DNA from 2 places in the Streptomyces sp. NPDC054847 genome. Region 2 is predicted to be linked to the other one. Evidence: riboswitches for the same ligand, from Rfam matches in the RefSeq annotation. Region 2 holds a riboswitch; the other holds the start of a gene.
What was found. Region 2 has a riboswitch for cobalamin ahead of ACWGH4_RS03295 (cobalamin biosynthesis protein). Riboswitches for the same ligand answer to the same signal wherever they lie in the genome.
Positions count from the first base shown of each region.

Region 1 (3,396 bases), on a different contig from region 2:
CCCTGGCCACGGTGCCGGGCAGGCTCGCCTTGTCGGCTACCCAGAACCCGGGCTGCGCGACCAGCGACCAGACCCGCTCCAGCGGCGCTGCGATGAGGGTTTCGCTTTCGATCCGGTCCTCGCTCATGAGGGGACTCCTTGTTCGCTTCCATCATCAGTGCAACCCCAGAGTTGCACATCAGACTTTGACGTGCAACCCAGGGGTTGCACCATGGGGTGCCGGCTCTGCTGACCGGACCCGCGGTCCGTCGAACGGCGGCGCTCGCGCTAGCGGCTGCGTACGAGCAGATGGAGGAAGTACGGAGTCCCGATCGCGGCGGTCATCAGGCCGGCGCCGAGCTGGGCCGGTGCGATCACCGTGCGGCCCACCAGGTCGGCGGTGCAGACGAGCACGGCGCCGAGGAGCACCGCGACCGGCACCACCCGTACGTGCTGCCGGCCGACGAGGGCACGGGCCGCGTGCGGTGCCACGAGCCCCACGAAGCCGATCGTGCCGGCGGCGGCCACTGCGGTGGCGCTGAGCAGGACGCTGAGGACGAGGAAGCCGAGCCGCCCCCGTGACAGGCCGATGCCGAGGAGTCTCGGCGTGTCCTCGTCGAGCGACATGGGTCGATTTCCGTGCGGCGCGTCACCGCGAAGGCCGCACCCACGGCGAGCACGACGGCGAGCGGCGCGACATCGGGCAGCGTGCGCCCAAAGGTCGATCCGGACAGCCAGGTGAGCGCCTTGGTGGCGTTGAACGGGTCGGTGAGGACGATGAGGAGACTGATCAGCGCCGCTGTCCCCGTGGCGACTCCGAAACCGACGAGAACGAGCCGGTTCTGCTGGAATCCGCCTCGCGCCGCGAGTCCGAAGACGACGAGGGAGCTGACCGCGGCGCCGGCGAACGCCGCCCCGGCGACGCTCCATGATCCGGCCAGGGGCACCGTCGTCACGAGGAGCACGGCGCCAAGGGCGGCACCACCGGAGACGCCCAGGACACCGGGCTCCGCAAGGGGGTTGCGGGTCACCGACTGGACGAGTGTCCCGGCCAGGGCGAGCGCCGCGCCGACGAGCAGGGCCGCCAGTACGAGGGTCTCGGTCCTTGGACACAAGGCCGAAACCGGCCGAGTTCACACGCTCCGGGCGACCGGCGCCCCACACCCCCGTGGACGGCCCGGACTTCGACCCCTGTGGTAGCTTCCGCGAGCCAGTCGAACTCCGTACGTGCGTGTACGTGAGTCAGGGAATCCGGTGCGAATCCGGAGCTGACGCGCAGCGGTGAGGGCGACGGGCGTGGCACACAGCCACTGGGCCGGGACACCGGCCCGGGAAGGCGCCTCGTCCGGTTGACCCCGAGTCCGAAGACCTGCTGGCACACCGTAGGGACGGGCCCCGCGCATGGGCCCTCGACGCTAGGAACGACGCTGTGCCCTTCAACCGCCCGACCGCTTCGTCCGCCGTGCTCCTCAGTGGAATGCTGCTGCTGACCGGGTGCGGTACCTCGCCCCGTCCTTCTTCCGCTCCGCAGGCCGGTGCGCGGGTCATCGAGAACTGCGGGAAGAAGGTGGAGATCCAGGGAGACGGTCCACAGCGCGCCGTCTCCCTGAACCAGGGCACCACCGAGATCCTGCTCGCTCTGGGCCTCGCCGACCGGATGGCCGGGACGGCCACCTGAACCGACCCCGTCATGAAGGGCCTGGAGAAGCCCGCCGCCGGCGTGGAGCGTCTCGCGGAGAACAACCCGTCCTTCGAGAAGGTCCTCGCCGCCGAACCCGACTTCGTCACCGCCTCGTTCGCCTCCACCCTCGGCAAGGGCGGTGTGGCCACGCGCGAGCAGTTCGAGGAGCTCGGCGTGCCGACATACCTCTCGCCGTCGGACTGCGTGGGCAAGGACAACAGTGGTGACGGGGACGGCGTTCGCACCAGCGCGCTGACGATGGACACCGTCCACGGTGAAGTACGTGACCTCGCCCGCGTGTTCGGCGTCGAGGAACGCGGCGACGAGCTGGTCGCGGAACTCGAGGCCCGCGTGCGCAAGGCCACCGCGGGACTCGACGCCTCCGACGTCACGTTGATGTACTGGTTCGCCAACGCCGAGTCCCCGTACATGGCGGGATGCTGCGGCGCTCCCGGCGTCATCACCCGTGAGACCGGTGCGAAGAACGTCTTCGACGACACCACGGAGGAATGGCCGCAGATCAACTGGGAGACGGTCGCGGACCGCGACCCGGACGTCCTGGTGATCGGCGACCTGACCCGCAAGTCGCAGACCGCGGAGAGCGCCGCGAACAAGATCCGGTTCCTTGAGACCGATCCGGTCACACGGAACATGGACGCCGTACGCCACAAGCGGTACGTCCTGCTCAGCGGACAGGCCATGAACCCGACGATCCGCACGGTGGAGGGCGTCGAGCAAGTGGCCGACGCGCTGCGCCGGTTCGGCCTCGCGAAGTGACCTCCGCGCTGCTGCGCGGAGCGGCCGGGTTCACCGCGCTGGCGATGTCCGTCGCCCTCGCCATCACCATCGGGCCGGCGGACATCGGCGTCCGTGACGTCTGGTCCGTCGTCGCCTCGCACCTGAGGGGCGACGTCTCGGGTCTCACCCCGATCCGTGACGGCATCGTGTGGAACCTCCGCCTCCCGCGCACGCTTCTGGCGGCCGTGTGCGGCGCGGGACTCGCGCTGTGCGGGGCGGTGATGCAGTCGTTGCTGCGCAACCCGCTCGCCGATCCCTTCGTCCTGGGCGTCTCTTCCGGAGCCTCCACCGGTGCCGTCGCCGTGGTCGTCCTGGGTGTCGGCGGCGGGGTGCTGTCCGTCTCCGCAGGGGCCTTCACCGGTGCTCTGTGCTCGTTCGCCGCGATGCTTCTGTTGAGCCACACCCTTGGCGGCACCACCGACCGGGTCGTGCTGTCCGGCGTCGCGGCGATGCAGTTGTTCTCCGCGCTCACCTCGTTCGTCGTCGTCACGTCCGCCGACGCGGAGACCACCCGCGGCGTGCTGTTCTGGCTGCTCGGCTCGCTGAGCGGGGCGGGCTGGACCGACGTGTGGCTGTGCCTCGCCGCCCTGGGGGCCGCTCTGGCCGTCTGCCTGGGTCACGCGAGGACCCTGGATGCGTTCGCCTTCGGGCAGGACGCGGCGGCCACCCTGGGCGTGAACGTCGGCCGCGCCCGACTCCTGCTGCTGTGCGTCACCGCCCTGCTCACGGCCGCCCTGGTCAGCTCGGCGGGCGCCATCGGCTTCGTCGGCCTGGTACTCCCCCACGCCGCCCGCGCCCTCGTCGGGCCCGGACACGGCAGGTTGCTTCCCACCACGGCGTTGGGCGGAGCCGTCTTCCTGATCTGGGTCGACACCGTCGCCCGGACCGTCATCGAACCCCAGGAAGTGCCGGTCGGTGTCATGACCTCCCTGATCGGC
Region 1 covers NZ_JBSGZJ010000165.1:2,265-5,660, forward strand. Annotated here, with positions in the region: gene ACWGH4_RS18185 (SRPBCC domain-containing protein) at 1-127, opposite strand, end outside; partial or broken gene ACWGH4_RS18190 (iron chelate uptake ABC transporter family permease subunit) at 268-1,070, opposite strand; cobalamin riboswitch at 1,174-1,370, shown strand; partial or broken gene ACWGH4_RS18195 (ABC transporter substrate-binding protein) at 1,457-2,437, shown strand; gene ACWGH4_RS18200 (iron chelate uptake ABC transporter family permease subunit) at 2,482-3,396, shown strand, end outside.
Region 1: another riboswitch for cobalamin. It lies ahead of ACWGH4_RS18195 (ABC transporter substrate-binding protein); the one in region 2 lies ahead of ACWGH4_RS03295 (cobalamin biosynthesis protein).

Region 2 (3,396 bases):
AAGACGATCTCCAGTGGACTGGTCGACGAATCAGGCATCACACCTGAAGTCATCTTCGCGGCGCTCGTCGGCGCCATCCTGTGGAACCTGGCCACCTGGCTGGTGGGCCTGCCGTCCAGCTCGTCGCACGCCCTCATGGGCGGCCTGATCGGCGCCACGGTCGCCTCGGTCGGCTTCGGCGGCGTCAACGGCGGCGTGGTCGTCACCAAGGTCCTGATCCCGGCCGTCGCCGCGCCGCTCGTCGCCGGCCTCGCCGCGATGCTGGCGGCCCGGCTGACGTACAAGATCGGCAAGAAGACGGACCCGAAGGCCACGGCGAAGGGCTACCGCGCCGGGCAGATCGCCTCCGCGGGCCTGGTCTCCCTGGCGCACGGCACCAACGACGCCCAGAAGACGATGGGCATCATCACGCTGGCCCTCGTGGCCGGCAACGTGGTCGCCCCCGGTTCCAACCCTCCGATGTGGGTCATCGTCTCCGCCGGTGTGGCCATCGCGCTCGGCACCTACCTCGGCGGCTGGCGCATCATCCGCACCATGGGCAAGGGCCTCACCGACCTCCAGCCGCAGCAGGGCTTCGCCGCCCAGACCAGCGCGGCCAGCGTGATCCTCGCCTCCTCCAACCTCGGCTTCTCCCTGTCGACGACGCACTCGTGCTCCGGTGCCGTCATGGGTGCCGGGCTCGGCCGCAAGGGCGGTGTGGTCCGCTGGTCCACCGCCACCCGGATGTTCGTGGCCTGGGGTCTGACCCTGCCGGCCGCCGGTCTCGTCGCGGCGGCTTCCGAGTACGTCACCAAGCAGGGTGACTGGGGTGTCGCGGCCGTCGCCGTCTTCCTCGTCGCCTCCTGCGTCGCGATCTGGTTCATCTCGCGCCGTCAGGTCGTCGACCACACCAACGTCAACGACGTCGAGGAGGAGCCCGCGGGCGTCGTCACGACCGCCATCGCGGCCGTCACCCCGCCGCCCGCCGGTGACCTGAAGGCCACCATCGCGGCCCCGGCCGAACCCGAGACCGAGTCGCCCCGCCCGGCCACGGTGTAAGGAAGTAACGGAATGAAGATCGACTGGACTGCTCTCGGCTCCGTTTTCGGCGTGAGCCTCGTCGCCACCGTCGCGCTGGTGGGACTCTTCACCCTGGGCATCGTGGGCCTCACCAAGCAGGAGGCGGCCGCCCGGGCCGGAGGCTCCGGCGCACTGGCCCGCACCGGCGCGTACGCCTGTTTCGCGCTCTGCGCGGCGGCCGTGTCCTACGGGATCTACCTCATCGTCGTCTGACGACCGCACCGCCCTTCGACGGCCGGGCCGCGAGCACCCCCGGGTGTTCGCGGCCCGGGCGTCGTGTGTCCGCCCGTGTGGGGCTCGGCACACTGTCCCGCCGCAGGTCAAGGGTGAGTTGACGGGCGTTCGCGGGCGTGGTGGACTGCCGGGGCCAACAACGGCGGCAGAAGAGGAAGTCCGGTGCGAATCCGGCGCGGTCCCGCCACTGTCACCCGGGATGAACGGTCCCGGGGAGCCAGGAACTCTCACCGCCGGTCACGTCGAACCAGGGCGCGGACCCTGAGTGAGGACTTTTCGCATGCCCGGCCGCGGTACAGCCCTGTCCGTCGGACACCACCCCTGGGATCGCTGATCCCATGCGTGCCGACCGAGTCTTCGTGTACGGCGCCGCCGCCGGCCTCGCCGGCGACCTGCTCCTCGGCGATCCCCGCCGCGGGCATCCGGTCGCCGCGTTCGGACGGGCCGCGAGCGCCGTCGAGCGTGTCCTCTGGCGTGACCACCGCGGCCGGGGCGCCCTGCACACCGCTGTGTGCGCCGGTGGCGCCGTCGCGGCCGCCGCGCTGGCCTCCCGGGCCGTACGCCGCTCCCCCGCCGCGTCCCTCGCCCTGACCGCCGCCGCCACCTGGGCGGTCGTCGGCGGTACGACCCTGGGGCGGGAGGCCACGGCCATCGGCGACGCGCTGGCCGCAGGCGACGTCGAAGCGGCCCGCGAGCGGCTGCCCCACCTCTGCGGACGCGACCCGCAGGCCCTGGACGAGCAGCAGATCGCCCGCGCCGTCGTCGAGTCCGTCGCGGAGAACACCTCCGACGCGGTCGTCGGAGCCCTGGTGTGGGGGGCGCTGGCGGGCGTGCCCGGGCTGGTCGGCTTCCGGGCGGTGAACACCCTGGACGCGATGGTCGGCCACAAGTCCCCCCGCTACCTGCGGTACGGCTGGGCGTCGGCCCGCCTGGACGACGTCGCCGGATGGCCCGGCGCCCGGCTGACCGCGGCCCTGGCGGCCGTCTGCGGCCCGGACCGGCGCGGAGCCGTACGGGCCTGGCGCGCGGACGCGGCCAAGCACCCCAGCCCCAACGCGGGCCCTGTGGAGGCGTCGTTCGCGGGCGCCCTGGGCGTGCGGCTGGGCGGATCCCTCTCGTACGGCGGGCGGGTTGAGCACCGGCCGGTGCTCAACGAGGCCGGGCGCGCGGTGGAGTTCGGTGACATCGGACGGGCGGTGCGGCTCTCGCGCCGGGTCGGCCTGCTGACCCTCGCCGTCTGCGCGGCGGGGCGGGTGCTGCGGCAGGGCCGCGGCGGAGGGAGGCCGGCATGACCGGTGGGGGGCTGCTCGTCGCCGGGACCACCTCGGACGCGGGCAAGAGTGTCGTGACCGCCGGGATCTGCCGGTGGCTGGTGCGCCAGGGCGTGAAGGTCGCGCCGTTCAAGGGGCAGAACATGTCCCTGAATTCGTTCGTGACGCGCGAGGGCGCGGAGATCGGGCGGGCGCAGGCCATGCAGGCGCAGGCCGCACGGGTGGAGCCGACCGCGCTGATGAATCCCGTCCTCCTCAAGCCGGGCAGCGACCGTTCCAGCCAGGTGGTGCTGATGGGCCGGCCGGTCGGCGAGCTGAGCGCCAAGGGGTACCACGGCGGCCGGCAGCGGGAGCTGTTCGAACCGGTGATGGCGTGCCTGGAGGAGTTGCGGGGCACGTATGACGCCGTGATCTGCGAGGGGGCGGGCAGTCCCGCCGAGATCAACCTGCGCCGCACGGACATCGTCAACATGGGCATCGCACGGGCCGCCAGGCTGCCGGTGCTCGTGGTCGGGGACATCGACAGGGGCGGTGTCTTCGCCCAGTTCTTCGGTACGACGGCGCTGCTGAGCCCCGAGGACCAGGCCCTTGTGGCGGGCTACCTGGTCAACAAGTTCCGCGGTGACGTGTCGCTGCTGGAGCCGGGGCTCGAGATGCTGCTCGGGCTGACCGGGCGGCGGACGTTCGGGGTGCTGCCGTACGCGCACGGGCTCGGTATCGACGAGGAGGACGGGCTGCGGGTGTCCCTGCGCGGCGCCGTGCGGGAGTCGGTGGTTGCCGCGCCCGTCGGTGAGGACGTGCTGCGCGTCGCGGTGTGCGCCGTCCCGCTGAT
Region 2 covers NZ_JBSGZJ010000013.1:27,989-31,384, forward strand. Annotated here, with positions in the region: gene ACWGH4_RS03285 (anion permease) at 1-1,038, shown strand, start outside; gene ACWGH4_RS03290 (hypothetical protein) at 1,051-1,272, shown strand; cobalamin riboswitch at 1,397-1,542, shown strand; gene ACWGH4_RS03295 (cobalamin biosynthesis protein) at 1,632-2,585, shown strand; gene ACWGH4_RS03300 (cobyric acid synthase) at 2,582-3,396, shown strand, end outside.